Planctopirus limnophila DSM 3776: one gene and its partner. The protein of the gene in region 1 interacts with the protein of each later gene in a pairwise test. Links are inferred from orthologs where the notes say so. Each region holds a gene or a part of one and is shown on either strand. Other genes may lie near its edges. The genes, in order: odhB and lpdA.

The links.
Region 2: the proteins of odhB (region 1) and lpdA interact in binary tests that used the Escherichia coli proteins (3 or more experiments, as listed by UniProt). The link is inferred for Planctopirus limnophila DSM 3776 from one-to-one orthologs.

Annotation. Positions count from the first base shown.
Region 1 is NC_014148.1:793,961-809,234, reverse strand. The notes cover bases 4,288-7,215. They hold odhB (2-oxoglutarate dehydrogenase complex dihydrolipoyllysine-residue succinyltransferase), read left to right. Parts: upstream 4,288-5,088; coding sequence 5,089-6,342; downstream 6,343-7,215. Other genes in these bases: PLIM_RS03310 (leucine-rich repeat domain-containing protein), read left to right, coding at 6,584-7,215; PLIM_RS03320 (2-oxoglutarate dehydrogenase E1 component), read left to right, coding at 4,288-4,887. In the rest of the region: PLIM_RS03330 (ComEC/Rec2 family competence protein), read right to left, coding at 144-1,229; more of PLIM_RS03320, read left to right, coding at 2,101-4,287; more of PLIM_RS03310, read left to right, coding at 7,216-7,243; PLIM_RS03305 (hypothetical protein), read right to left, coding at 7,546-8,727; PLIM_RS03300 (DUF1570 domain-containing protein), read right to left, coding at 9,011-9,988; PLIM_RS03295 (lipopolysaccharide kinase InaA family protein), read right to left, coding at 9,985-11,799; PLIM_RS03290 (hypothetical protein), read right to left, coding at 11,997-12,356; PLIM_RS03285 (AAA family ATPase), read left to right, coding at 12,753-13,712; PLIM_RS03280 (DUF58 domain-containing protein), read left to right, coding at 13,709-15,019; nth (endonuclease III), read left to right, coding at 15,100-15,274. UniProt on the Escherichia coli protein: E2 component of the 2-oxoglutarate dehydrogenase (OGDH) complex which catalyzes the second step in the conversion of 2-oxoglutarate to succinyl-CoA and CO(2).
Region 2 is NC_014148.1:4,277,507-4,292,651, reverse strand. Bases 12,347-15,145 are described here. They hold lpdA (dihydrolipoyl dehydrogenase), read right to left. Parts: upstream 14,541-15,145; coding sequence 13,152-14,540; downstream 12,347-13,151. Other genes in these bases: PLIM_RS17000 (c-type cytochrome), read right to left, coding at 14,765-15,145; PLIM_RS17020 (cupredoxin domain-containing protein), read right to left, coding at 12,347-12,888. In the rest of the region: PLIM_RS17070 (YCF48-related protein), read left to right, coding at 1-2,882; GTP 3',8-cyclase MoaA, read left to right, coding at 2,947-3,948; PLIM_RS17060 (DUF3592 domain-containing protein), read left to right, coding at 3,974-4,561; PLIM_RS23150 (sugar phosphate isomerase/epimerase family protein), read left to right, coding at 4,657-5,598; PLIM_RS17050 (phosphatidate cytidylyltransferase), read right to left, coding at 5,834-6,724; PLIM_RS17040 (glucuronyl esterase domain-containing protein), read left to right, coding at 7,121-8,473; PLIM_RS17035 (DUF4142 domain-containing protein), read left to right, coding at 8,928-9,926; PLIM_RS17030 (ATP-binding protein), read right to left, coding at 10,076-11,182; PLIM_RS17025 (glycine cleavage system protein H), read right to left, coding at 11,447-11,902; more of PLIM_RS17020, read right to left, coding at 12,115-12,346. UniProt on the Escherichia coli protein: Lipoamide dehydrogenase is a component of the glycine cleavage system as well as of the alpha-ketoacid dehydrogenase complexes.

The DNA of each region.
Region 1 (15,274 bases):
CCTTGCGCAACGAACCTTGGCATTCAGCTTTTAGACTAACATGTCGTGCGTTCACCTATGATGAGCGAAATTGGAGCTTGGCCAGCTTCCAGCCAAACTGATCTTCGATCCCGATATTGTCGCGTGCATGAACACGGAAGAGCTCATTTGGGCAAGAGGGTCTTAAACATTTCCGGCTGCTGGCCTTCGACCTGAATACGAAATTGCTTGCCATCGGGAGAGACCGACGCCTTGATGTAATGCCCTTTGCAATCAGCAGTATCGCTGGAATTAGCAATCCGGTGCGGCGGTGGCTGGACGTCATCTCCCAGCTTGATGTTCCGATGCAACTGAAACTGAGCCTTGAGAGTCGGGACCGTCTCAAGTGTCTTCAGAACCGGTAGCATGCCCCCTTTGGTGGGGCCGTTGCAGGTGACAGTGGCGACCGGTTCAATCGCTTTGACCAGCACTGGATTGTTACTGACATCAAGGCCATGGTGAGTCACCATAAAGAGATCGACCTGACCAATCGGGTTATTAGGCGACATCAACCGATGTTCGGTGTTCCACGTCAGGTCACCACAGGTCAGAAAGGCGAAATCCCCCAGTTTGAAGAGCAGACTCAAACTGCGGGCATTGTCGGAAGTGTCCTCAGGTTTCGCGACGTGCTCACTGACAAACGGGTTGGCCGGCCCTTCGTTCGGAATGGTTTTCCCACTCGATGTGATCACCTCGGCTGTGAGTTGCGGGGCACCTTGACCTGATTTAGCATTTTTCAGTAGCAGTTTGTCTCCGGGGGAAAGGGCTGTCGACTTGTTCTGTGAGGCCGCTCGGTACAAGGCGATTCTCTCGGGAAACCCTTTGTCTTCCGCAAGATCTTCCGGAATTCCCCGGTCATAAAAGGCCGTAACGGGAACTTTGCTGACGAGTGCCGCATGATTGCCGTAATGATCCAGATGCCAGTGAGAGACGATCGCTTTGTCGATTCGAGTTCGACCAGCGACCTCTTTCACCACGCGCACAATGCGATTTAAATCCCGGCCGCCGTAATCAGGATAGCCCGAATCGAGGAGAATCGATTCCCCCGCGGGTGTCACCAGCAGCGTGGCAGCTCCCCCCTCGACATCAATGAAATAAATGTCGAGTTCACCATTTTTCTCATCTGCCAAAACACTGTTCCTCGGCAGCCACAACAAGGCAGCCATCGCCAGCACTGTCGCCAGAACACGAAAACTCCGTTGTTCAACCATTCGCAAGCCATTCATAGCCAGTGACTTTCGCAAGAATTGACGATCTTCCCGCTCACGTTCGAACGGCCCTGGCGCGAGCCAGAATTCATCACTTGATGATATAATGAGGGGATGATAAGTGTGCAGACGTAAGATTGCACCTGTTTTCTCAGTCTGTGCACATTCCACGGTCCACCAGAAGCTGTTTCCCAGGCCGATCGATCAACTTTCCAATGGCATCATCGATGGGCGTCAACTGGCAGAAAAGGAAGTTTTCCCGGAGAACTTGTGCAAATCGGACATCTTTTGCGCCATCCGATTGATCCTCTTCGCACCTCACAGCGATCACTACTGAATAAGTCTTATTTGTGCAAAATCACGCCGTTTGACGCCGAGTTCTGCCAATACGCGATGAGGCCAGCAACCTAAACTCAACAAAGCGGCAGAAGATCAGGTTGCCGCAAAATCGATTTGGGATCGAAGAACAGGTTTTGATTCAAGATCACAAATGACTTTTCCTTGATTTCCAACTTCTACCCGACTTCCTGTGTTGCAAAATTGGTAATTCTGCTACGGTTTAACAGATAACCTCGCCAGAACTCGATCCTCCCGTGGCGGGTGGATCATTTTGGTGGAAAGCATCGCCCGGGGCTTTCCACCAGACTTCGGGCGAGCCGGGTTCTCCCTTGAAGTGACTGAGATGAGTCCCTCTGACACGCTGATGGCTACCCCCCGCCCCGCACGTCCTGTTGCTCCTGAAAACTCGACTCTACCCTCTGCGAACAGCCCCAATTTTATGTCTCCTTCCCCAACTGCCAGCACTCGGCAGATATCGACTCTAACTCCTGACACCACAAATGGTTCTCACCAAGCACATCTGACAACAGATGAAATGGTTCGCGAACTCGAAAACGTGGCCAGTTCCAGTCCCTCGTATGTCGAATCGCTCTATCAGGAGTACGTGAAATCTCCTGAGAATGTGGATGTTGCCTGGCGTGAATATTTCCGCCAGATTGCGGAGGTCGCCCGCCAGGCTCCTCATCAGGAAGCTCAGTTCTTCCGTCCACCCACCATGGGCGATTCGAATGTCGTCTCGCCGGTGGAACTTGAAGCTGCGATTTTACAGGAGCGGGTGGATCGCCTGATCCGCAACTACCGGGCTATGGGTCACTATGCGGCCATTATCGATCCGCTGGGCCAGCCGCGCGAGCCAGTCCCGGAACTCGACCCTGCTTCCTGCGATTTCAGCCCCAGCGATCTTGACCGCCAGTTTTCGACAGTCAGTTCCAGCGGCCCCAACGTTCGTACTCTCCGTGAAATTCTCCAGTGGCTGCGAAATACCTATTGCCGGTCGATTGGTGCACAGTTCATGCACATCGATAACGTCAAGGTTCGCGAGTGGCTGCAGGATCGGATGGAAAGCAGCGAGAACCGCATTTCTCTGACAGCTGATCAACAAAAACGAATCCTCAAGCGATTGAGCGACGCGGTCGTCTTTGAAGACTTCATTCTCCGAAAGTTCCAGGGCGCCAAGAGTTTCTCTCTGGAAGGGGGCGAAACGCTCATTCCGCTGCTTGAACTGGCCATTAACAAATCCGCCTCGCAGGGCGTCGAAGAAATCATTCTCGGTATGGCGCATCGTGGCCGCCTGAATGTCCTGGCCAGCATCATGGGCAAACCAGCCCGGGCGATCTTCCGTGAATTTGCCGATCTCGACCCACAATTGCATCTGGGCCGAGGCGACGTCAAATATCACCTGGGCTACAGCAACGATTACACCACTGCGGATGGCAAGAAAGTCCACCTCTCGCTCTGCTTTAACCCCAGCCACCTCGAGTTTGTCAATACCGTGGCACTGGGCCGCGTCCGGGCCAAGCAGGATCGTCGGCAAGATGTCGAACGCCGCAAATCGATGGCACTGCTGATTCATGGTGATGCAGCCTTTGCCGGTGAAGGCATCACTCAGGAAATGCTCAACCTCAGTGAGCTCGAATCCACCCGCACAGGGGGCACTGTGCATGTGATTGTCAACAACCAGATTGGCTTTACCACACCGCCGCATCAGGGGCGTTCGACAGCCTATGCCACCGATGTCGCGAAAATGCTGCAGATCCCGATCTTCCATGTAAATGGTGAAGATCCCGAAGCGGTCGCTCAAGTGGTTGAACTCGCCATGGATTTCCGCTGTGAATTCCAGCGAGATGTCGTCATCGACATGTATTGCTATCGTTTGCGCGGTCACAACGAACAGGATGAACCCCGCTTTACCAACCCGGGCATGTATAAAGCGATTGACCGTCGCCAGCCCATGCGAGTCACTTATTCCAATCACCTCACGAAACTGGGAGGTGTTACTCAGCAGGAAGCGGACGAACTCGTCTCGCAGCACAAGAGTCAGCTTGAATCCGAGTATCAGGTCGCGACAGCCTCTGATTACCAGCATCGCTGGGAACAGCCAAACCAGCTTTGGAAAACCTATCGTGGTGGCAATGAAGACATTGCCCACGATGTCCCGACAGGTGTTCCAGTCGATCGGCTCAAGCAGCTTCTGGAAATCCAGACGCATCTGCCCGATGGTTTCAAACCCCATCCGAAAATTCAGAACATTCTCGATCAAAGGCGAGCCATTTCCCGCGGCGAAAAGCCTGTGGACTGGGGTGCTGCCGAAATCCTGGCTTACGCTTCATTGCTGACAGAAAAGCATCCTGTGCGTTTACATGGGCAGGATTGCGAACGAGGCACCTTTGCTCACCGCCACGCCGTGGTTCACGATATCGAAACGGGCGCCAAATACGTTCCACTGCAGCATCTGACGGTCGAACAGGCTCGTTTCCAGGTCTATAACAGCGCACTTTCAGAAACAGGCGTGCTGGGCTTTGATTATGGCTTCAGCCTCGACTGCCCTGATGGGTTAACGATCTGGGAAGCCCAGTTTGGCGACTTTGTGAACGTGGCTCAGGTGATTATCGATCAGTTCATCACCAGTGCCGAAGACAAGTGGAACCGTTACAGCGGTCTGACCATGCTCTTGCCGCATGGGTTTGAAGGGGCCGGCCCCGAACACTCCAGTGCTCGCCTCGAACGATTCCTCGAAGCCTGTGCCGAAGACAACATTCAGGTCTGCTACCCGACCACGGCCGCTCAGATGTTCCACATGCTGCGCCGGCAGGTTTTGCGACATTGGCGCAAGCCACTTGTCGTGATGACTCCCAAGTATTACCTCCGCTCGCCTCAGGTCGCCGCCACACTCGACGATCTGGCCAACGGATCGTTCCAGAGAATCTACCCGGATGTCCTCACCACGAGGCCTGATTCCGCAGTCCAGCGGATTCTCATGTGTACGGGCAAAATCTATCACGAACTCGCCCAGCGTCGACAAGAACTTGGCCGCTCGGAAGTCGCCATTATTCGTGTCGAACAGCTTTATCCTTTGCCCACAGCGGAGCTTCAGCAGCAACTGAGCCGCTATGCACCACAGACGCCGGTGACATGGGTGCAGGAAGAACCAGAGAATATGGGGGCCTGGCGATTCATTCTGGCTCAATGGGGGCTCAACGTCTTGTCGCAACATCAGTTGCGCTGTGTCAGCCGGCCCGCATCCGCCAGCCCTGCCACAGGTTCCAAGAAGAGTCATGAAATTGAGCAGGAACGAGTTCTTTCAGAAGCGTTTGGCCAATAAAATCGATCGAAGAGCCAGGCATGGCGAGACTGAACGTAATCAGCTTGTCATGCCTGTTTTTCGTTTCGAGTTGAAATCGTATTCGCAATAGATGATATCCAGTTTTGTCGGGCAATAACTTAACGGATGCGAGTTGAGCTGGCTTAGGCCCAATTCAAGTCTGGATCGATTTATATTCAAGAGGGAAGGCAAGAGGCTGTCATGCCGGTCGAAGTGAAGGTTCCCAGTTTCGGCGACTCCATTGTGGAAGTCGTCATTGGTCAGTGGTTCAAAAAAGTGGGTGAAGCGATTTCGCCCGATGATGAACTGGTCGAGGTCGAAAGTGAAAAATCGACACTCCCCATTGTGGCCACTCATGGTGGTGTGCTTCAGGAAATTCTGGCTCAGCCTGGCGAAACGGTCGCCGTTGGGGCCGTTGTCGCGCGACTGGCCGATGCCGGTGCTGTCGTCAGCGCACCTGCTGCTCCTCCAGCCGCTTCCGCCAGCACCCCACCTGCCACCAATGGCACCGGGCCTGCTCCTTCGGCAACAACCAGTGAAACGATTGTGATGCCAGCCGCAGCCCGGGCACTGGCCGAAAAAGGTCTCTCTGCTGCCGATGTCACTGCCAGTGGACCCGGTGGTCGCCTGCTTAAGGAAGACGTCCTGCGGCACAGCGGTACCCCTGCACCAGTTCCAGCACCTGCTGCTCCTAAACCAGCACCTGCACCCGCACCATCCACAATTGTCACGACAACCACTGCACCTGCCGGTGAAAGAGTGGTGCGTCGCCAGCCGCTCACCACCATTCGCAAACGTATTGCCCAACGACTGGTCGAGGCTCAGCACAATGCCGCCTTGCTGACGACGTTCAATGAAATTGATATGTCCGCAGCTATGGCTCTGCGCAAAGAATACCAGGACAAATTCGTCGAGAAATACGGCATCAAGCTGGGCTTCATGTCGTTCTTCGTGAAAGCCACCATCAACGCTCTGCTCGCTTATCCGGCGATCAATGCCGAGATTCAGGGTGGCGATATCGTCATGCACGATTATGTCGATATGGGTATTGCCGTCGGTGGCGGTAAAGGGCTTGTCGTGCCTGTCATTCGCAGTGCCGAAAAGCTCTCCTTTGCCGAGATCGAAATGTCGATCAACAAACTCGCCAAACGAGCCATGGAGAATTCTCTGAAGCCTCAAGATCTCGAAGGCGGGACATTCACCATCTCCAATGGTGGCGTTTACGGCTCATTGCTCTCGACTCCGATTGTCAATCCCCCACAAAGTGGTGTCCTCGGGATGCACTCGATTCAGGAACGGGCGATGGTCGTCAACGGGCAAATTGTGGCTCGTCCCATGATGTACGTCGCGCTCACTTATGATCATCGGATTGTCGATGGCAAAGAAGCCGTCAGCTTCCTCAAGCGAATTAAGGAATGTGTCGAGTCTCCACTCCGGCTGATGCTCGAAGTTTAGTTTCCGCTTGAGTTCAACGCGGTCGTCAGACGACCGCGCCCAGAAATTAGTGACAGGAAGGCAGCTCTTGAGAGTTGCCTTCCTTTTTTAATGCACTGACCATTCCCGGAATTTCAACTCTTCACGAAGAGACTTCTGGAATCACCGACAGACCACTGATAAATTCACGAAGTCAAAGAACTGTCGTATTTCTCTGACGACTTCCAGAATTGACACCTTGACGATGATTGCGGAGTTCACGATGGCTATGCGTCCTGAAGTTCAAAGCCTTGCGGTGGTCGCTCGTATGGGATTCCTGGGTCTATTGACCACGTTCATCTGGTCCAACCCTTTCATCTCCATTGGGGCTGAGGGAACTCCTGCGACAACCGTAAAGCCAGTCACCTACACAGAGGCTCATAAGCAGGTGATCGCTCAGGTGAAATCAAAGGGGGGCCAGGTGCTGGCACTCGCTCAGACGGATGCCCGGCTGGATGTCAGTTTTCACCTCTCAGATCAACCCGTCACCGATGAGCAGTTGGCATTACTCCCAGGCTTACCCGAAGTCGCGATTCTGAATCTCCGTGGAACCAAAATTACCGATGCCGGTCTCGTGCATGTCGGTACGCTCAAAAACCTGCTGAAACTTCATCTGGAAAAGACGGCGATCACTGATGCCGGACTGGCCCATCTTTCTGGGCTCGAAAAGCTCGAGTATCTGAATCTCTACGGAACAAAGGTGACAGGTGCCGGGGTGAAGGGGTTAGCAAAACTTCCGAAGTTACAAAGGCTCTATTTGTGGCAGACAGAAGTCTCCGATGCTGATCTTCAAGAGCTTCAAGTCAGCAGGCCTGAGCTGAAAATCATCAAGGATCTCAAGACTCCACCAACCACTCCGGCCCCGGAAGAACCCAAAAAGTAGCCATTTGACTTACGATCAGGCCGATGTAAGTCGATCACCAGCTAAGAGCTGTACCTCGATCAATCATCGTTTTTGAGGATGATTTCGGGATCGTGTTGAACGATCACATTTCGGGTGCTGCTTCGGCAGGGTGGCAAGGGTCGGATGTCTTCATCCGCCCCTTGGTCAATCGAGTTCACCAGCACGAATGCATCGATCCAGTTCATCCCCATGAAAATTGGGACGAACAAACAGCGTCAAGCAAACTGGGGGCAAACGAGGACGTTTGACCCCAGCCACCCAGTCGTGAACCTGTTGAACAATCACATCTCGGGTGCTGCTTCGGTCGTCTCAATGCTGAAGGAGCCGAACCACATGACAGCTTCATTCAATGGGACACGGAACTTTCCATTCGTCGTGGTGTAGCCGTTCTCAAGTCCATCGGGACCTTTGGGGGTGTATTTGTGACCAAAGGGATTCCAGAAAAGAACCGTGTCCGTCACTTCGTCATATTCGAGGACACCATACGAATGGTTGTAGTAAATCCCTTTAACGAGTGTTTGCGAACCTTTGGGGCCACAACCACCCACCACCAGTCGCTTTTCGGCAAAAGCCCGTTTCAAATCTTCACGCAGAGCAGAAAGGTCCGCAGTACTGCGGCCTGACTCATCTTTAGCTTCTCGATAGGGCTGGCAACTGTGCTTGCGCACTTTGTGGCCAGTGAGAATTTCAAGAGGAACACTCGGTGTGCCACCGACACCAATCAGACTGAGTGGAGTGACGTGTCGGGTGCCTTTCTTGCTGGCGCGTTCCAGCATGACGGTACCGACAGCCTTCTCATAAGTGTTTGTCCAGCAACCTGTGTTCCGAGATGTCGCACCAATGGCCACTTCTCCATCAGTGGGTGCTTCAATGGTCAATTGACGGCCATTGCCCAACGTGACGAGGATTTTTCCATCGGGTTGTTGCTGCATCATCTTCATCAGGCGATCAGGATCGCAATAAGCACAGGTTCCCATGCTGACGAGCAGGAAGCAGTCTCCCAGACGTCCCTGGCTGATCGATTCGAGTTGGGGTGGGCCATCAGCAAAGAGATCGCGTTTTGTGGTTTCGATCTTCTTGAGGGCCGTTTCAAACATCGACTGATACTTGGGAGGAGCTGGTTGAGCAGTGGGCTTCGTAACGACACCTCTGGCGATCTTGTCGAGTGAAAGGGGCGCCAGTTCCTTGTCGCCGCGAACAGCTCTCCGCAGGGACGTGACCGCTGCAGCTTGTGCACTCCGGACGTTCGAATTGTGCAGCGCCAACTCGATTTCTTCGGTGGAGAGTTCCTGATTCTGGTTCAAATCCCACTTGCCAAAGTGTTGCTTGACTTCGCAGAAGAAAGGGCTTTGATCGAGGAGCTTCTGTTCAGCATCGGTCAGTCGAGAAAGAGTTCTTTCAGCTTCTTTCGCTGGCAGATCAGTCAGCAAAACTCCGCAGATCGCTATCGCACAGAACACCATCCCGATTTTCCGAAGCAGATGAACACCACACGGCCTGCTGAAAAACTGAACTTGAGTGCTCAGAAAAAAGACATCGAAACATCTGCGACCGGGCATGCCTGAAACTTTCCATCGAGAAACTGCTCGCGCCTTGGAGAGTGTGGAATTCACAATCTCACCAACGCCAACTCACTGCAATCAGCATGCCTTGCGCCTGACCTCACGATTCTGCATCGGGCCTTGACGCATTGCCGGGAGCGAAGTCCGCCTGAACTCTGAAAATCAGCAGGTTTTCATGCCGGGATTATTCTTCAGGCTGCTGGCCCAGGACATGTTGAATCACGGGGCGTTTTCCTGAGGCCTGCTGAACTTCACCCGGCATACGGATGGTCGCCACATAACTGGCAAACCGGACATTGAACGACGGGATGTCTTCTTGCAGCCGGGCCACGAGACTCCCGGCATCTTTCCGGGTTTGCAGCGTCTTCAAGTATCCCAGAAGGACGGCTCGCGAGTCGTCGCCATCATGCATCATAAAGTGAACCCAGGCCCACGCTTCCTGATAATCACTCCGCTGCATCTGCCCCACGCTTTCGAGTCTTTCCAGACGAGCCATGTCCGGTTCCCAGCCGCTGGCAATGGCTTCGGAAAGTCGCGAGGCATACTCGGGATTGATCTGTCCGGGTTTTCCAGCCAGTTCAAAGTATTCGGCAAGCCCCTCATCCAGCCACAGAGGGACATCTTTGAGCGTGGCATGCAGGATCCCATGCGTGTATTCATGCCGGAGATCTTCCTGCACACGCTCGCCCCAGAAGGTATAGACCGCCAGCTCTTTACTCGAACCCACAAAGTAAGCGCGTCGGGGTGGCAACTGTGGAAAAGAAGAACGCATGTAGTCGCGATAACGCTCTTCGGAGCCAAAGAGGTAAACGACCACCTGTTGCTTTTGTGGCGGAAGATTCAACTCAGTCGCGATCTCATCTCTCAGGTTTTCGAGGTCAACCAGCAGTTCATGGTCTTTGGCCAGCTTGACATCGGAAAGCACCTTCAACCCATCGTTTTTGATGGAGGTCTTTCGGGGCAGGCCCGTGTATTTCGGTTGAGTCTGGCAACCGGAACAGGCAACCATGACCAGCATCAGGTAGCCGACGAATAGTCGCGTGGGGACTCTGCCGGCCAATCGGCGAAGATGAGCAGCACACTCGCGCAACGGCTCTCGACTCACCAGTGAAGTGAGGATCACCATCTTCAGGATCTGCAGCGCCCTGCACTCCCACATCATGCGGCATGCCACTTTCGATAATTTTCGATTCGGTCGCGACGTTGCTTAACGATTTCACTCATAAGCATGCGCCACGTGAGTGGAGGAAGCTTACACGCCACCCGCTTAAGCCAGCGGGCACAGGTGGATGTCCGCAGATTGGTCATCACGATGGTCGCGTCGTGCAGTTCACGCAGCGAGGCGGCGATCTGCTTGAAAGACACCGATTCTCGCTGCTCAAACCGCGAAGGATCAGCCAGAGCAATCAACACGCGGCCATTCAGCTTGATGACGAAAAACTGCTCCAGATCGGTGATTTCCGGCTTAAAACCATATAGAAACAACCGGGCGAGTGTATCCAGAACTCGATGGGCCACCTGAACTTCATCAGATTGTGGCAGGAACGAGAGCCGCCCCTGATCACTGATCCAGTCCGCGATTGTCTTTTGTTTATTGTGATAAGCCCGGGCGAGATATTGCTCCGTCTCAGTCTCCACATAAAGCAGTGGCCCCGGTGTCGAGAACCCCCGCCTCATCAGAGCATAGGCGTTTTCCCACGATCGACGTGCCCAGGAATCATGAGCATCTCGAACCAGAGGGCGAGCCACAAGTTCGGCCTGCATCACCGAACCGGAAACGGGAAGCTGAATGATCGCCGTTTTTTGTAAAGCCGCCCCTTCGGTCGATTGCACCAGATAAGGAGGTGAAAAAAGCTGAGACGGCTTGCTGGTGAGATGTCTCAGCAACTGAGCATCCATACCCGCGACACAGCGGCCGGAGCGTGCACCCACTTGAGCGATATGCAGGCGGCGGTTTCCGCGTCGCCACTTGCGATCCGCCTTCTTCCACGCCTGGATAGAATAGCTTTGCGTCACCTGCTTCAGTTGCACAATCCAGTTTTTGAGCTTTGGCTTCGAAATCTGCAGGCTATGGGGCAGCGATAACTCATTCAGCTTTTTACGCTTTGGGGCAATCAGAAAATCGACAGAATCACCGACAGCCGCAGGATCAGAGGGCTCAGCTTCGGAAATCTCTCCAGCGCCAGCTGCTTGAGGATTCGACAGTTCCGTCAGATAAGCCGCGAGAAATCGCAGCTGGTCGGTACTGGAAAGATGGCGATGCAGAGAATGCCTCAGCATCGCCAGATTGAGCATAATCTGCTGGGGAGAAACCTTCAGCCACTTCTGGCGGATATCACTCAAATCGACCCACCACATCCGCATCGGGCCATGACTTTGAACGGGAGCAATCAGCAGATTTTCTGCCTGCAGATCGCGATGCACAAACCTATTCTTGTGAAGCCGCGCGACCATGCGAGCCACTGTCACACACAGATGCTGCCGACCTCGAATGCCGAGTTTGTCGAACTGCATGACATCGCTGAAGCGCAGCATCAGATTGGCCAGCGACATGGTGGGCTCAATCGCTTCCAAGACCAGAAAACTGCTCTGCGGATCATCAAGAAACGATAAATTCAGCTCAGATGTTGTCGAGGTTTCTGCTGGTGTATCGACTGGTCGGGATCGAGATGTCACTGGCTCACCGATCCCCAGTGGTAAGGGAACCGGGAGATTGGCCGCCTGCATCGCCCGGAGGACAGAAAGCTCTCGCGCCGCTTTAGTTCCCGAAAGCCAGGTCCGCAGTTTTGACTTGCGATCATTCGTCAGGTACTGCTTGATGTACACCGCACGGTCGTTCAAATTCACTCGATAGACAACTCGATGCGGCCCGCTTTTGGCAATTTTCGCAGTGCCATTCAAGATCCACTCGCGGAGTGGCAACGTCCCCTCTTTGAGCTGACTGATCAGTTGAGATGTTGCCGACCATTTCATGGGCACCCCAGAGTTGGTTGGCAACTGCAGCTTTTCGAATGGTTCAGAGGCTGAATTCTGCATCAGTGTGACAGTCACGAAGAAAGACTCCGCCATCGCCAGAAAATCGTTTGATCAATCGGATCGGGACCATTTCCGGTCGTGAGCAGAATCTGTGGTGGAGAGAACAGGCCTGACCAGCAGCAGGGAACTTCCAACTAGAGCCCGGGGGTTGCCGAGAGCATGTTGGCACTCGAATTGACGGGTTTCCCGGTCATTCCCTGGGAGACATTCGAGAAAGCATGATCCACAAAATCACCCGCTTCGTTTCGCAGTGATTTTTCAATAACTTTCTTATGTCCTGCCCCCATCATCGAACGGGTCAGATGCGGATGTTTGAGCCATTCACTCCGGCCCCAGGCACGCACATCGGCAACAGTATCTTTCAGGCTGGGAGCACTTCGCTGCACAATCAGCAGGCGATCTTCCGTCCAGACCAGATGAAAGTTAAACGCACCCCACATGGTAGATGCACCTAATGTGCCGCCAAAGAGGATCAGAATCAGACCACGTAACATGATGCCCCCTGCACTGTTCAATCACTCCATTGATCCAGAGGTCAACCAAGTCTTTAAAGAAGTTGGCCACCCCGAGTGCTTGCATCGGAGTGTTACAGAGATCTGCATTCATCTCAAGATGGCTTTAACAGCAAATAGGCAGGATGGGAGATCTGGCTGAATTGTTTCCGTCGGAAGGCACAGCGTTTCGAGTGAAAGTTGCGTCGCCGGTTCAGGATCGACGATTCGCACTTCGACGATTGCCAGAAAGGATCAATATCAGTGATGACGGGATATAGGGATTGGTCTCTTCGAGACGAGCGATGCTTCCAACAGAATTTTTCTAAGTGTTACCACCCTGGCCTCTAGCGTATGATCTCACAAAACCAGTGGCCAAAGTTTTAGAAGAGAGGTTCCATGTCGGTAGCAGAGGTCGAAGAGGCTTATCGTGCCGTACGCCGTGAAGTGGGCAAAGTGGTGGTGGGTCAGGAGGAACTGATCGAAGCGGTCTTTGTGGCGCTGCTGGCGGAAGGTCACGTGTTGATTGAAGGGCCGCCCGGTCTGGGAAAGACGCTCCTCGCGACGACAATCAGCCGGGTTTTAAAATGTAGGTATTCGAGAATTCAGTTCACTCCCGATCTGATGCCATCAGATGTGACTGGGCATTCGGTCTACAACTTGCAAGAAAGGCGGTTTCACTTCAGCGAAGGGCCGGTCTTCGCCAATCTGCTCCTGGCCGATGAAATCAATCGGGCTCCCGCGAAGACACAGGCGTCGTTGCTCGAAGCCATGCAGGAATGTCAGGTCACTGTCGATGGTCAGACGATGCCTTTACCAAGGCCGTTTATCACGCTGGCAACTCAAAACCCCATTGAACAGGAAGGGACCTACCCTCTTCCCGAAGCTCAGTTGGATCGTTTTCTCTTTAAAATGCTGGTGACCTACCCCACATTCGCGCAGGAAGCCGGCATTCTCAATGCCTACAACGAAGGACGTGACCCTCGGCGTATCCATACGTCGGATGTCCAAAGTGTCCTCGACGATGAGAGTATTCTCCGTCTGCAAGCCTCCGTGCGGGATATTGTCGTCGAGCCTTCAATCATTGATTACATCGTTCGGATCGTCACAGCCACACGCCAACATCCCGCCATCGAGATTGGTGCCAGCCCGCGTTCCAGTGTCGGGTTGTTGGTCGCTTCCCGGGCCTTAGCGGCCTGCCTGGGAAGAACTTTCGTTGTGCCCGATGATATTAAACAGCTCGTGCCCTGGATTCTCAGACATCGCATTCGCCTGGAACCCGAAGCGGAAATTGAAGGCTCCACAATTGAAGTCGTCTTGGGTGATCTTCTCGAAACCACCGAGGCACCGAAGGCATGACACCCCGGCTTCAATTGCTATTGAGTATTCTCGCAGCCGGGATGCTGTACATCCCGGCGTGCTTTAGTTCTTCCTGGGCAACTCTGGGAACTGGCGCCACAGTTTTTGTCATTTTGCTGGCAATCATCGATTGGCTTCGCAGCCCGGCACTTTCCCAGATGGACATCGATCGAAAAGTAGGGCGCGTACTCAGCGTCGGAGCCCGTAACCCGATCACAATTGAGTATCGCTGGAAAGGAAGATCCAGCTGGCAGGCCGAGTTGCATGATGAACCTCCTCATCCGGGAACGTTTGATGGCGTACCGGCTGTTGTGCCTCTGGCACCTGGTCGTTGGCTGAAGCTGGTCTATCACTTCACACCTGCCCGGCGTGGAAATGTCACCTTTCAATCGATTCACTGGCGGGCACGATCCCCCTGGGGATTCTGGCAATTGCACTGGTTGATCCCTTTACCGATGACCACCAAGGTTTATCCGGATGTGCAGGCCATTCGGGGAGTCGAATTGCTCGCCCGGCAGAACCGCCTGGCCGAAAGTGGAGTCCGCATGACCCGGTTGCATGGCAAAGGCTCGGCCTTTGACCGGCTTCGGGAATATCGCCGCGAAGACGAATTTCGTTCGATTGACTGGAAAGCATCGGCGCGGCAGGAGTCGTTGATTGCCCGCGAATATACGATCGAGAAAAATCAGACGATCGTGTTAGTCCTCGACAGTGGACGATCAATGTGTCATGCCGAAGGAGTCGCCACGCATTTTGATCGTGCTCTGAACTCCGCCTTGCTGCTGGCCTACACAGCTCTCAGGCAGGGGGATCATGTCGGGTTGCTGGCCTGTTCATCCAAAGTCCAGGCATCGATCCCGCCCGTGCGTGGGCTGCGAAGTATCGATACGCTCATTCGTAACATCTACGATATTGAGCCTGAATACACATCGACAGATTATCAGCTCATGGTCGATGAATTGCGCCGTCGGTATCGCAAGCGGGCCTTGGTTGTGGTGCTGACCTATGCCCTCGATGATGTCCATCTGGAGCAGATGGCCCGGCAGTTTCGCCGTTTGCGTTCACCTCATCTGGTGATCTGCGCTTTTCTTTCGCCTGAGAGTCTGGTGAAACAGGCTGAAAGTGTGCCGCAAACAGATCAGCAGGCCTTTGAAATTGCCGCCGCCGCCGATCTTCTACAGGGACACCGCATAACACTGCGCGACCTGACTGCGATGGGCTTGTTTGCCATCGAGGCGACACCTGAGACATTGACCAGCCAGCTCATTTCCCGCTATCTGGAAGTCAAAGCCAGATCTTTGATTTAAGGCGTGGATTCTTCCCATCGATCCTAGAATTCGAAAACAGAGCAGATCAGAAAATCAACTGGCTTGGAAGGGGATGGGATATGGCCAAAGGTCGGGAATCGAAGCAAGCTTTCATCGACAGAACCGGGCGGATTCTGGCTCAGCTGGAGCGGACTTACCCGGATGTTGAATGTGCTCTCGAACATACCTCGCCGTATGAACTGCTGGCAGCCACAATTCTCAGTGCGCAGTGTACTGATGAGCGAGTGAATATGG
Region 2 (15,145 bases), 3.5 Mb from region 1 along the record:
AACTGGGGGCTGGTCAGCTTCCGCCTGTGCAGCATGTGCAATTTTTTGATATGGATCAGGCCGCAGTGGTCGTCGCTGCCGACGATGATGTCCCCACGGGTGTGATGCGGACTGTCGATGGTGGCACCACCTGGCACCGGTTAGCTGGTCAACGGCAGGGCCACTGGAAAACAGCCGCCTGGTTCAGCCCGGAAATGGGGCTGGTTGCGGGGAGTGACCTGAAGATTTCACTGGTGGGTGATGAGCAGCTGTTGCCTTCCAAGATGCCGGGTGGCAGCTTGCGAACACTCCGCGGAGCTTTCGTAACGAAAGATGAACGCGGCTGGCTGGTGGGTGATGGTGCCACCGTGTTGACAACCACGAATGGTGGGATTGTCTGGGATCTTCCTCAGGGTGAGTTTCCGCCAGCAGCACGCAGGTTAATGGATTTTCGAGGCGTACATGGTCTGGGTGAGCATGTCTGGATTGTGGGTTCTCCCGGCTCTGTGATCTGGCATTCCTCCAATGCAGGTCAAGCTTGGGAGAACATCAGCACGGGCGAGACGGCTCCTTTAGAAGCCGTCCGTTTTGTGCCGACGACGGCCGATCAGTTGGAACATGCCGCCACGGGCTATGCCGTCGGACATCTCGGGTTGATTCTCAAGACGACCGATTCGGGCAAAACCTGGAAGGCCTTGCGGGGCGGTGGTCGCCGAGCCGCACTGACGATCATGCCCGCTCGCACAGAACGCATCTCTTCGTGGGCATTGGCGAAAGCCAGTGGTGAGCAAGGGTATCGATCGAGTGTGATTCTGCTTTCGGCAGGACTTGATGCAAAACTGGAGCATGAAGAGGGGCTGATTCACAGTGCCAGCAATGAAGAACTCCGGCGGGCAGGCGTGCTGCTGGCCGGTGGTAACGCACTGGAAGAAGGCTGGGCCTTCCCACTTTCGACACCAGGCATGCAGCACAATCGCGACGCTCTCTTTCGTGACTGGATGCTCAAGACAGAAAACAAACTGCCCGAGATGTTGCTGGGACAGATTGTGCGTCATCTGCGAACCTGGCGGCCCGACGTGGTGATGCTGGATCAACCGGCGGCTGATGATGCGGTCGCTCAGTTGCTGTTTGCAGCGATGTGCCGGGCCATTCCTTTGGCGGCTGACGCCACGCGATTGTTCGAGCAACAGGAAGTTGTCGGGCTCGCACCGTGGTCTGTCTCGCGGGTTCTTCTGCGATTGCCGGATGGCAGTGTGGGTGATGCTCAACTGGAAGCGTTTGAGTTTTTGCCGCGAACGGGTGTCTCAGTCAAAACAGCAGCGGCGAGAGCCGATGGGCTGTTAGAGATTCAAAGGCAAGGTCTCCTGCAGCGCGAGGCTTATCGGCGACTTGACCCGGCTCAGCTTGTGGGTGGCATTGGTTCGTTGCCAGCCGTCAGTGCACAGGCTTCGCAGGATCTGTTCGCGGGGCTGTCGATATCCCCTGGGACGGCGGCTCGTCGAGGCTTACTCCCTGTCGATGATCAGATTCTGGCTGAGCGCATGAAGGCAGCCGCCAAGCTGCGGAATGTCGAGTCGTTCACTGGCCAGCAACTGGGTGATCCCCGTGTGGCGGGCCAGATGCTGGCACAGGTGGGGCCCATCCTCGCTGGTCTTGATCAGGCTCAGGGAGCCGCATTTCTGGCACAACTGGCCCGCGATTATCGACAGCATGATCAGTACGACCTGCTCGAGCAGACTCAACTCGAATTGATTCGCAGATACCCCACTTCGCCAGAACGGACTTCAGCATTGCGATGGCTGGTCGCTTACTGGACGAGTGGAGAAATGATGTACCAGCTCTCACGAAAAGAAGGTTCTCTGACCAGTGTGGTGACAGCCGATACAAGGCCCACGATTCGCCGGGTGGGTGCCAATGGTGAAGAACTCGCGAATGACGATGGTTCGTATAGTTCGCGGGATCGCTCGCCCATTGTGCAGGCTCGGGCAGAAGGTCGAATCCAGTCGGGTCGGGGAGATTATCAGAACGATCAGCTCAAAGGACGACAAAAGCGTGCTGCAGAACTTCTGGCAATGCTGGAGCTGCAGGAACGGAGGGTGTTTCAATCCAGTGAGGTTCAGTTTCCACTGGCGGCACTGAAAAGACATCGAGGATCCTTTGGAGAAGCCGATAGTATTTATCGCTCGCTGTTGATTCGCCAGCAGGCCCAGAGTGCAGAAGCGTCGGCCACAATCTCGACAGATCCGATTCATCAGATTGCTGCCATGGAGATGTGGATCACGGCGGCGACGGGAGCATCGCCGGGAACAATTGCGACCTCACAGTATGTTTCGCATAAGCCCGTGCTGGATGGACTCCTTTCCGATGATTGCTGGCAAGTGGCCAAGGATCTGTCATTACAGAAGCCCGGGTTATCGAACCTGGAACTGGCGGATCAGCCTCGCGATTTTGTGATGATCGCTCACGATCGGGAATTTCTTTATCTGGCGGGGAAATGTCATCGACATCCCGGGCATCGAGCGAACCCGGTCGAGACGAGTGGCCGGACGTATGATGCTCCTTTAGAAGAACTCGACCGGGTGAGGATTTCGCTCGATATCGACCGCGATTATGTCTCGGCTTATCACTTTGAGATTTCGGAAACAGGTGCGGTGAGTGAGAGTTGCTGGGAGCGGGTGCGCTGGAATCCGGCCTGGTTTGTGGCCGTCGATGGCGATGCTGAAGGCTGGAGATTTGAAGCCGCCATTGCGTGGAGCGAACTGGCTGCGCAGGCTCCGGCGACCAATCATGTCTATGCCGCCAAAGCGATGCGTATTCTCCCAGCCATTGAAACCCGCCACTGGCCCCCCGCGACGACCGATTCCTCGGCCAATGTGCCGATTGGCCTCATTCGATTTGAGTAACGATTCCTGCAGATGCGAAGGGTGACGTTCCTGAGTAGACTGGTGTCAGAGAGAAGTGAGCACCATGACACTCGTCGATTCTTTTGGACGCACGCACAATAACCTGCGCATCAGTGTAACGGATCGTTGCAATATCCGTTGCTTTTACTGCATGCCCGAAGGGCCAGTGCAGTATCTGCCGCGGCAGCATCTGCTGACTTACGAAGAAATCACTGAACTGGTGAAAATCTTCGTTTCCCTCGGGATTGATCGAGTCCGTCTGACAGGTGGCGAGCCACTTGTCAGACAGGATCTTCCTGTATTGATCAAGTCGCTGAAAGCGATTGATGGACTGGTCGATATCGGTCTGACGACGAATGGCATTCTGCTGGCCGATCAGGCTCAGGCCCTCAAAGAAGCTGGGCTTTCACGGATCAATATCAGCCTGGATGCTCTGGATGAAGCCTCTTTTCGCGAGTTTGCCCGCAGGGATGGTTTAGAGGCTGTTTTGCGCGGGATTGAAGCGGCTCAGCGCGTGGGGCTGGATCCCATCAAGATCAATGCGGTCGCTGTTCGCGGACTGACGGAAAAGCAGATCATTCCTTTTGGTGAATTTGCACTGAAGACCGGGATCGATGTCCGTTTTATTGAGTACATGCCACTGGATGCTGAGAATCAGTGGGAGCGGGAGAAGGTACTGTTCGCGAGTGAGATCCGGCAGGCACTGATCGAGCATTTCGGGCCGCTTACCGCAGAATCAACAGGTTCTCGCGAAGCACCAGCCACCGACTACACGTTTGCCAGCGGAAAAGGCCAGATCGGGTTTATTGCCTCAGTCAGTGAGCCTTTCTGCAATCGCTGCAACAGACTCCGGCTGACAGCCGATGGCAAACTGCGCAATTGTCTGTTCAGCCTGGAAGAAACCGATTTGAAATCGCTTCTGCGTTTAGAAGAATCCGTCGATCATCGACAAAGATTGATTGTTGAAGCTATTCGAGAGTCTGTGGCTCACAAGAAGGAAGGCCACGAGATCAATACCGCGCGGTTCATTCAGCCAGCCAGACCCATGCATTCGATTGGTGGCTGAGGCCATTCCGCAGGGAGATCAAATCATGCCGTTTCTGGGCCTGAACTGGGATTGGATACTGGCGTTCAAGTTGGGCATACCCGCTTTGATGGCCTGCGTGGGAGTCATCTCGCTGATTCATCAGTTGTTGAAGCGGATGTCGCAAGTCTCAGTCAATGCGACCGTCGTGCGGCAATTGACTCATCGGGACAACGAAGGCGATCTCATGACGAAAAGTGTCTTCCAGTTCGAGACGGAAGACGGTGTGCATGAAATTGAAGACGTGATGGCTTTCCGGCCACCGGCTCACAAAATCGGGCAATCGATTACAGTACTGTACCCGATTGGCCATCCCGAGCAGGCGACTGTCCGCAGGGATTGGGTGCTGGTCGTTCTGGTGGGGATGATTGTGATCGGTACGGTGATCGTCGTGTTTGTCGTCCAGCAGGAATGGAAGATCATGCGGGCTGCCGATCCACTGCTGGGTCTCGCAGCAAGTGGAACATTCTTACGGGAGGATGCTTTTGATCCGGGTGGTTCAGATCGAGAAAGTGACGGGCTGATGGCAGCAGTCCTCTCAGCATCCAGATCGAATCCTCTTGCCGATCTGGCTGAGGTGCGTCACAACTGCTGATTCGATCTGTGATGAATACGTCGTGATGAACAGCAATACAAATGGCTGTTGAGTGAGATTTTCAGCCGTCACCAACTCTCGAAATGAGCCTCCTGATGAAGCTGGGTTATAACACGAACGGGCTGAGTGATCACCGCTGGGAAGACGCATTGGAACTCATTGCCAAAGCGGGTTATCGCTCCGTGGCGATTACGGTCGATCATCACTGTCTGGATCCTTTTGCTGTCGATTTTCCCCGGCAGCTCGAGCGATATCAGCGGGCACTCAAGAAGCTCGGCCTTTCATGTGTGATTGAAACCGGTGCGCGGTTCCTTCTGGATCCTCTCAAAAAGCATGAGCCGACACTCATCAGCGGTGATGCCAGAGCCCGCCAGCGACGCATTGATTTTTTGAAGCGGGCGATTCACCTCGCCGATGACCTTGAAGCGGATTGCGTCTCGTTCTGGTCGGGAATTCTTCGAGAGCCCTGGCCACGCGAAAAGACGATGGAGATTCTCGCGGAAGGGATTCGCGAAGTCTGCCAGCATGCTGCCCATTACGGGATCAAGCTCGGATTTGAACCTGAACCCGGCATGTTTATCGAAACGATGGCCGACTTTCGCGAACTGGATGAGCGGGTCGGGCAGCCAAATCTCGATTTAACAATCGATGTCGGGCATCTGTACTGCGTGGAGAAGCCTGTGATGAATGCTAAATCCGTGCTTTCAGAATCAACATCGCGATCAGAAGCTGGACAGAAACAGGAGCGTATTACAACTGCCGAGACCTGCTCACTCCGTCGGCGGCAGACCGAACTGCTGGTCATCCCGCATCTATTGGAATGGGGCCCGCGGATCGTGAATGTCCACCTTGAAGACATGCGGCGTGGTGTGCATGAGCACTTGCGTTTTGGAGAAGGTGAAATCGATTTCGCCGCCGTCATGCAGGCCGTTCGCGATATCTCGTATCAGGGCGGCCTGCATGTGGAACTGAGCAGGCACTCTTACATGGCCCCACAGGTGCTGCAGGAATCGTTTGAGTTCCTGAGCCAGTTGTAATCGCATCCTGGAAGTCATACAGCTTCCCAGGAAGCTATTGCGCGTTGCCAGTTGCGAACACAGGCTTGCCCAGAACTGCAAGCATCGCACACAGATCGCTGCCCCCTCAGCGTGGCCCGGCCAACTCGTGCCCAACGAAATGTCACCGGGTTGTCGTGACTTTCCACGACAAAAAGAAGCCGCGCCATGCGTGTGCCCTGCAGAGCATGCACGATGCTTGAGGGTTAACAACTCATCAGGCTCCGGGGATTTTCCAGGTCGCCAGTGGGATGGCCTTCCACAGAATGTAGGCCACTGGTGCGGAGTAAATAATGCTGTCCAGCAAGTCGAGTAAGCCGCCAAATCCGGGGAGCAGTCCTGCGGAATCTTTCTTGCCGACATCCCGTTTGATCAGTGATTCGCAGAGATCTCCAATCAGGCCGACAATCCCGATAATCACACCATAGAGGACTGTCCAGTACCACTCTGGCGGCTGCCATGTCGCATTAAAAAATGGTGTCGCAAAGGTGAGCCATAAGTAAGCCCCCAGTGCTGAGCCCAGGAGTGCACCACCAGCGCCGGCATACGTCTTGCCCGGAGAAAGCAAGGGCACCAGCTTTCTACGTCCAAACAACCGGCCCAGAGTATACGCACCTGCATCGCCGGCTTTCGTCACAATGACCAGCGAGGCCATAACGAGATAACCGGCTTCAGCACCTGCCACCCATCGTAACTGGGCACAGACCCCCAAGAGCACGCCCACATAGCTGACAATCATCAGTTCGGCACCAAGCGTTTCCATACTCTTGCCGGGCTCGCGATACCGATATGCCGAGACAAAGAACATGATCAGAATCGACAGCGAATAGGCCAGCATGACTTGCGCCAGCGTGTTGCCATCATCAGGCACATCGATGGGAAAGATCCTCGATCGACCAAACCAGGCAGCCGATGTCACCAGCATGCTCAGTGCACACACCGTGAATCGATGGGGTGTGAAGTTTCGGGTATGCAGAAGATCGCACAGTTCATCGGCCCCGCGATAAGCCAGCACGCAGCCAAAGACCAGCAGAATAGGTGCTGAGCTCCCGAATGAATGATCGAGTGCGAAGATCCCCGCCAGAAGTGGAATCAGCACGGCAGACATGGCCAGCCGCCATCGAAGCATATTGAGCCCGCAGTTTCCTGAAAGATGGTCCAGCAAAATCGTCTGGCATCATTGTCTCTCAGCCAAACGGCTTCGGATGGCTGATTTCAACAATGATCTTGTGCACGAAAGTTTGCTCCATTCTGCGTCGTTTCGCTACTCTCAACCACTTCGCGAGTCGAAATTGCAGGGAATGTTTCGTCGTCATTTTCTGCATACAACTCTGCCAGGCGTCCGTTTTCACATAGGCCAAAGAGGCTTGCCGTAGCCTGATTTTCTGATCGCGCCGCTTTCGAGGCTGCCTTCTTTCGCCGTCGTCTTGAATTTGGCAAACTTCAGTCACGATTCCGGACAGTACCCATCGCGATTGACTTCCCTGCTGACATGAGGCCCACGATGAAAAACTTAGTTTCCATAAAGCTCGATTTAAAGAACTCTGTTGTTCCTGTGCTGTGGCTGTGTCTCCTGGCGACAGCGGTAGAAAGTGCGGAACCCTTGTCCACAAATTCTCAGGTCGGCACTCAAGAGGCATCCCCAGGTACTCCCGCGATCAACTGGGACGCATATCCCGAATCGACTGCACTCCCTGAACTTTTGAAGCTGAAAAATGGAACGACAGTTAAAACACCTGAGGACTGGATGAAGCGGAGGCGGCCAGAACTCCAGGAACTTATCCAGCGTGAGATGTTCGGGTATTTGCCGGCCGCGCAGCCATTCACAGCTACGGTTACGAAAATGGTTCCCGATGCTCTGGCTGGCAAGGCCACGCTCAAAGAGATCAGCCTCAATTTCACTCAGCTTCCTCCAGAGGCACCCGAGATCCGCCTGGCACTCTGGATTCCCAACCGCCACCCGGCCGGAAAGATCCCGGTCTTCCTGACGCTTAACTATTGCGGTAACGCCAACGTCACAACAGATCCGCAGACGACCATTCATACCGATCGCTATTGCTCGAAGAAAGAATGGATCGGGCAGCGTGGTGGACAGGCCGATTTTTGGTGTGTCGAGCAGGTGATCGACCGAGGTTATGCCTTTGCGACCTACCACGAAAGTGACACGAAAGCCGACAAGAATGAGTGGACCGATGGCCTGTTTCCTTATCTGAAAAGCGACCAGGTTCCCGCAGGCTCACAACCCGCCACAATTGCCCTGTGGGCCTGGGGGCTGCTGCGTTGCGTCGATCAACTGGCTCAGGAACCACAGCTTGATCCGCGGCGTATTTGTCTACTGGGCCATTCCCGCCGAGGGAAAACCGTCCTGTTTGCTGCTGCCATGGATGAACGAATTGCCCTTGTGGTGCCCCATCAATCGGGAACGGGTGGCATGGCTTTGAGCCGGGAGAATAATCAGGAGACTGTCGAACGGATCAATCGAGTGTTCCCCCATTGGTTCTGTGGCGAGTTCAAGAAATTTGGCGGCAACGAGCCACGGATTCCTTTCGATCAGCATGCGGTGGCTTCGCTCGTGGCGCCACGATTACTGCTCGATACGGAAGGTGATCAGGACGCGTGGGCCAACTTCCCGCGATCTCTGGAAACACTTAAGGCAATTGACCCCGTCTGGAAGCTGCTCGGGAAAACCGGCCTGGTCGGATCGGGGCTCATCACTTCAGTCACAGAGATTCAACCTGGCAAAGTGGGCGAACTGCTGCAATTACGGCTGCCAGAAAAGCACACACTCACGAACGAGTTCTGGACCGGCATCCTGAACTATGCGGATCTCATGCTGCCCAAATCGACCACTCCCTGAATTATTCGAGAGGACATCAAGGCCGGCAGCAACCATGATCGCCAGGCGACCGACACGCAGGCTGCCGTCTCAATCGATCTTGTTGAGTGGTTGATCGCCCTTCACTTCTCATGAAGATCTTCTCAGGGAGACTCTTGATGAAGTGCCTGAAGTTCACTTCGCCCAAGATTCTCAAAACTCCAGAAACCAACTCTCAGCGATTGCGAAAATCCCCTTGTTCGTTGCGTTAAACGAAATCATACCAACCGATGGTTCATCCATCAGGCGAGCCATCTCACGTCAAAAGCCCGTCGAATGGCCTCAACCATCACTTCGAGAATGGCTTGCGGCATGTATGTTGCGACATAGACCTCCGCACAATTCGCCTCTCCAGGAGATACCGGATGATTGCTCATGTTGGGTGCATCATCGAGGAGTGGCGATTTTGTTTTGCTTTGATCACTGGAGGTTCAGCATGCACGTTTTCAAGACAATTCTTACGACAGGCTTATCGATTGGCCTCGCAACCACAGCCTTGGCACAGGCCAAGAGCGCTTCAACGCCAGCAAATGTCACTCCTCCGACGAAGAACGTAACCAACGTCGAAACACCGATCGGCAATGTCCAGGTGCAGACTAATACTCCACCGCGGGGTACGACAGCGATTGATCCCAATCAGGTCGATCGGATCCCTGGTAACGTCTACACGCCTGGCGCTCAACTGGTGGCCGGGCAGGAACGACCAGGCGTCAATGCGAGAGCGGTACAACAGCCTGCGATGAATATCGAATCGCATATTCTCAATTGCCTGATTCTCAAAAATCAGGAAGAAGTCGAGTTGAGCAAGTTCATTGAAAACGAACTTCAAAACGAGAAGGTGAAGAAGTTTGCCGAACAGCTTGTGGCCGACCATCAAAAAGCCGTCCAGAAGCTTCAGGCCATGAAAATGACCCAGACCACACAGTCGGAACAACCCCGGCCCGCCACATTTGTGGCGACGGAAGTTGTCACGACTCCCGTTCCTGCGACACCGGCCCAGCGGCGTGTGGAACGCCAGAACGAAAGAACCGAACGTCAGATTGAGCGGACAACGGGAGTCAATGTTGATTTGACACCCAATGGGCCTGCTACCGGACGGCAGGTAGTTGGTTATCGAAATCGAGTTGTGCTTCAGCCGCAGTATGCTGGGAAAACCAGTGAAGGCGACCAGTTTCTGCAGATTCATCAGGAGGCCACTCAGGAATGCCTGAACCTGGCGATCGCCGAGCTGATGGAAGCTAAGGAAAACAAGCAGATCGATGAGGCTTTTCTGGGTATCCAGGCGGGGATGCACATGGGGATGCTGGCACAGCTAACAGTGCTCGAAAAGCATACGACCGGAGAGCTGCAGCAGTTCGTTGTGGAAGCCAAAGCGACCACACAAAAGCATCTGCAGATTGCCAAGAATCTGATGCAGGAAGTGAATCAGAAGTAGCTGCCACAGGGGCTTAAAGGCTCCTGTACTGTTCAGACATTATGATGGGCATCAAGGCTCCCGGTGATTGCAAAATCGCCGGGAGTTATTGTTCGTTGATTATCGAGTCTCAGTGACTTTTCTGCGCTGCCACATGGACCCGCGCCGAATTAAAAGTTGTCGAGGCTGTCGAGCAGGTCGTCGAGATTGTCGCGAGGAGACTGGGCTTTTCCTTCCTGTCGCTTGGGGATGCCCACCTTCATACCGACCGCTTCTCGACCATCGGCCACAAGTTCCTGATCGCGTTCTTTGACAGCCATTTCGAGGGCCGATTCGGCGGAATCGTTCCCTCCGCCAAAGAGCTTCGACAGATCGACCTTGAAAGCTGCAGGGCCGTCACCATCGGCACCGGCGATCGCCGCTGTCTTGTGTTCAGGAAAGATAATCGCATTGGCGGGGCAAACTCTGCTGCAAGCCGGACAACCTTTTTTGCAGCTATCCTGCTGCTCAACGAGAATCCGGTCGAGCGCATCCACGCCATAGACACCAAAGAGGCAAAAGTCGATGCACTCCATGCAGTTGGTACAGCGGCTGTAATCAATCACGGGATACCAGCGCCGCTTTGTCAGCTCTTCGGTTCCTACATGAACGGGTATTGGTAATGAGACGGAACCATTCGCCTCGGAACTGCCGTTGGCCATGGAATGAACTGGCGGATTGATGACAGGCAAATCCACAGAAGCCTTTAGAGGCGTTGCTTTTGAGGGAAACGATAATCCCAATGAAACCACAGGGACGGCCATCTCGGCGGCAATCCGCTGGATTTCTTCGACGTAGGCCGCAGCATCTGACCGGACTCTCAAGTCGATGGACCAGATGGTGCGAGACGACTTTCCATGAGTTTCGGCGGCAGTTTCGGAATGGGCTCCGTTCATTTCTGCCAGAATCTTTGCCGAGTCGTCATCGGCTTCCGATTCGTCGTCGTCTTCATCAACAAGACGGGTATTCCCCAGTCGTCCCTCAATTTTCTGACGATCCAGAACCCAGTGGGCCGCTCGTGGATAGAGCCACGAAAGAATCACAAAGTGGCCCGGGAGCGACCGCAAAAACATCAATCCCGTATGATCGGCAGGGAGATCGTACAGGTGAGGAATGACCGAGACATCGACCTGACCACCCAGCATAAGCTGGACAGCGATGTCTTCTTCCAGGGCTCTTTTGACCGGGTTTTTGCCCGGTGCCTGTGAGATCACGACTGTCAGTTTTCCTGAAGCCATATCACTTCTCCGACATGCGACTGTCTGGCCATCAAGATCGTGTGCACAGCCTGATCGTTAAGCTGCATCACGGTTGAGATCTGCGATGTTTTATGGAAATAGTCGCTCTAAACCTTCGAAATTGAAGCGTTGAGAGTACTCGCCATCTTTGGAAATTCTCGACTCATTGATCATGTCGAACCACTCCACCAATGGCAATTCGACGCTGTATCCTTTTCCGACACTGATTCGTTTCCACCCACAACTCACCAGACGAATTGGTGATCACTGATTCATCTGCCCCTTGATGATGGCCTGCGTTTTTTCCCAACTCGCAGCGAGGACATCCATATATTCGGCAGCACTCAATAAGCTGGCTGTGGTTCGCAGTTCATAGAGCCAGCCTTCGCCATAAGAATCGGCGTTAATGGCACTGGGATCAGCTGCCACGACGGGGTTGATTCGCAGAATCTCGCCCGCTTCTGCCGAGTACATGGTACTCAGAGCTTTGGAACTCTCGATCTCGCCGATCTCGGCTTTTCTACCAACCATCGCCCCATCACTGATGGACCAGTCGAGAAAATAGACATCCTGCAGGAGTCGGACGGCATAAGCTGTAAACCCGACACGATAAACCCTAGGCTCGATTGCCTGCAGCCAGAAATGTGTGGCCACATAGTTGCGGTCGGTCGGTATCCGGGCCGGAAACTGCCCCATCATGAATGTCAATTCGTCCGACATGGCGAGCCTTTGCGAGTCGTGTGCGCTGCTGTGGAATCAAGGCCGGAGAACCGTGTGGGTGGGGAGTTGTTGGTTGTCGGTTGGAATTTCCTGCTGGACAGTGATTCCCAAGTCTTTCCAACCACCAACCCACAACCATCCTCGCGCAGCAAAACGCCTTGAAGGCACGAACCTTCAAGGCGCAGTGATGAATTGCGAAATCCTGTTTCAGCCTACTTGTTGAAGCTGGCCACAGGAACCTTGATCGCACCGAGATCGTTAGCACCTGCCTTGAGAGTCATTTTTGCAGGCTTTTGCACATAGCCAGATCGTTCCTGCCACATCCGGACTTCAATTTCTTCACCGGCTGGGAGGTTTTCAATGGTGAACTTGCCATCAGCCCCGGTCACAGCGAAGTAAGGGTGATCGCAGACCATCCAGTGGCCGAGCATCCAGGGATGGATGTCACAAGTCACTTTGAATGGGACTCGTTCCTGTTCAGTTCCCTTGAGTGGTACGCCGGTCTTGTTCCCTGGCTGAACGAGAAAATTCACAGCAGTATTCTTTGTTGAATAGGTGTGCACGTTATGGGCGACGGCGTCGGTGTTCAGCACCTTAATCGGCTGGCCCGTCTGCACGGCAATCACGCGGGGAACAAACAGACAAGTCTGATTATCAAATTCGACAGTGGCGGTCTTGCCTGCCTTGAGGTCGGGATGGATCGACTTGGGAGCCTTGGTGAGATAGATCACCACATTCGCAATCCCTTTGCTGGCAGGATCCACCACCAGACTCTGATCAAGCAAATCTTCCTTGGCGCAGACGGCAGCATCGCGAACTGTGGAGTCGCCTTTGCGAACCAGCACTTTTGCATCAGGAACAGCACCATCCAGCACAATCTGACCACTCAAAGTTCCCCAGTCGGCTGCAGCAGCCCCCGTGGTCACGGCGAGGCAGGCTGTGGCACTGATTGCAAAACAGGCGAATGATCTGAATAAGGTCTTCATGGCGCAATCCTCGGAAAAAAATCTGGTACGCAGGGCAGGTTGTGGGTGAGAACGATCTTCTCATCGGTGAGAATCTTAGAGTAAACCAGCCACATGGCTTGGGCAAGCGGTTCTGCAGCTTCGAGAGGCTGAACAGATCAAATTTTATCAGAATGATCTTGTCTGAACCACAAATTGAGTTTTTTCACGTCGAAAATGAGAGTGACCCGGCAATCATGGGGGTTGCCGGGTCACTCTCGATGTTCAAAAGCTGGTTCTAGCAATTAAAAGTGAATGGCTCGTCCATCCACGGCCAGCGCCGCTTCTTTGACGATTTCGGCCAGTGTCGGGTGAGCATGTGAAGTCCGGGCGATGTCTTCGCTCGAAGCCCCGAATTCGATCGCCAGAGCCGCTTCAGCAATCAGATCGCCAGCATGTGCCCCAATGATGTGGACACCCAGCACGCGGTCGGTTTCGGCATGTGCCAGAACCTTGGCGCGGCCCTCATTTGCGGCAATCGCTTTGGCACGTCCATTCGCCATGTAAGGGAAGCTTCCCTTCTTGTAGGGCACACCGGCTTCTTTGAGCTGGTCTTCTGTCTTGCCCACGCTGGCAATCTCAGGATGGGTATAGACAATGGCGGGAATGGCATCGTAATTGACGTGGCAATGACCCCAGACAATCCCTTCGGCAACGGCCATCCCTTCCTCTTCGGCTTTGTGAGCCAGCATGGCACCACCAATCACGTCGCCAATCGCGTAAATGCCCGGGATTGTCGTCTGGAAGTGCTGATCGACCTGAATGCGGCCACGGTTGTCGTAAGCCACATGCACTCCATCGAGATTCAGGTTCTCGGTGTTCGGGATGCGGCCCACAGCGAGGAGCACACGATCGGCGGTGATCGGCTCGGCACCTTCACAAGTCACCACGCACTTTTTGCCCGAAACCTTGGCGCCGGTCACTTTCATCCCCAGGCGGAACTCAATCCCTTGCTTGGTGAAGATCTTCTGAGCTTCGGTGGCAATTTCGCTGTCCATGCCGGGAAGAATCCGGTCGAGGTATTCCAGCACAATCACTTTGGCACCCAGCCGGCTCCAGACGCAACCCAGCTCGAGGCCAATCACCCCCGCACCAATGACCACCATAGTTCCAGGAACTTCCGGGAAGGCGAGAGCCTCGGTGCTTGTGCCAATTCGTTCGTTATCGACTTCCACACCTTTGAGCGGGGCGGATTTGCTGCCTGTGGCAATGACGATGTTCTTGCAGACGATCTCTTCGGGTTGAGCCCCTTCGACCAGGACTTTACCTGGGGCGACAATCTTGCCGTGGCCCAGGTAGCGGGTGATTTTGTTCTTGCGGAAGAGGCCGTCAATTCCTTTGGTCAACTGGGAGACAATGCCATCCTTGCGCTTGAGCATGGCAGGCAGGTCGAGCTTTACGGAGTCGGCATTGATGGAAACACCATGCTCAGCCAGATGATTCTTGGCCATCTGGAAGAGTTCGCTCGATTCGAGCATGGCTTTGCTGGGGATACAGCCCACGCGCAGACAGGTGCCCCCTAAAGCTGATTCTTTCTCAATGCAGGCCACATTGAGGCCCAACTGTGCTGCACGAATGGCAGCGACATAACCTCCGGGGCCACCACCAATTACGACCAGATCATGCTCTTTCATTGACGCCGTCTTTCCCGATATCGACATTTTTATGACTTGGTTATCCAGCTCTCTCTCGATTGTGGGGGGGCAACGGACGAATTGCAAACCGGCAGCGTTGATCAAGTGGCCAGAAGCCCTTTTTTCTCGTTTTCAGGGCAAGTTCTGGAGTTTGCAGGCTGGTAAAAGAAAACAGGCTCTGGAGGCGAATCGCTACTTCCAGAGCCTGCAAAAGGGAAGAATCGTCAGTTTCCACTGGGTTTGCCAGCAAACATCGCGTGATCGCGTTGTCCCTTGGAGAGGATATAGGCAATCAGATCGGCAGCTTCTTCGACATTACAGGTGTTGATCAGACCCGCCGGCATCATCGAGATTTTCGACGGGACAATCTCTTCAATATCTGCCCGTTTGACACCCGTCTGGTTGTTCGGCTCCAGCATATTGGTCATCACCTGGAACGACTCTCCATTGTGATTCGCAATGCGACCACTGATGGAGCGTCCGTCGTTGAGGACAATTGTGACCGCTTCATACTGATCGCTGATGGCCTTGCTCGGTTCGATGATGGACTCCAGCAGATCTTTGGCACTGAACCGGCCTCCTGCCATTGTCAGATCCGGGCCATA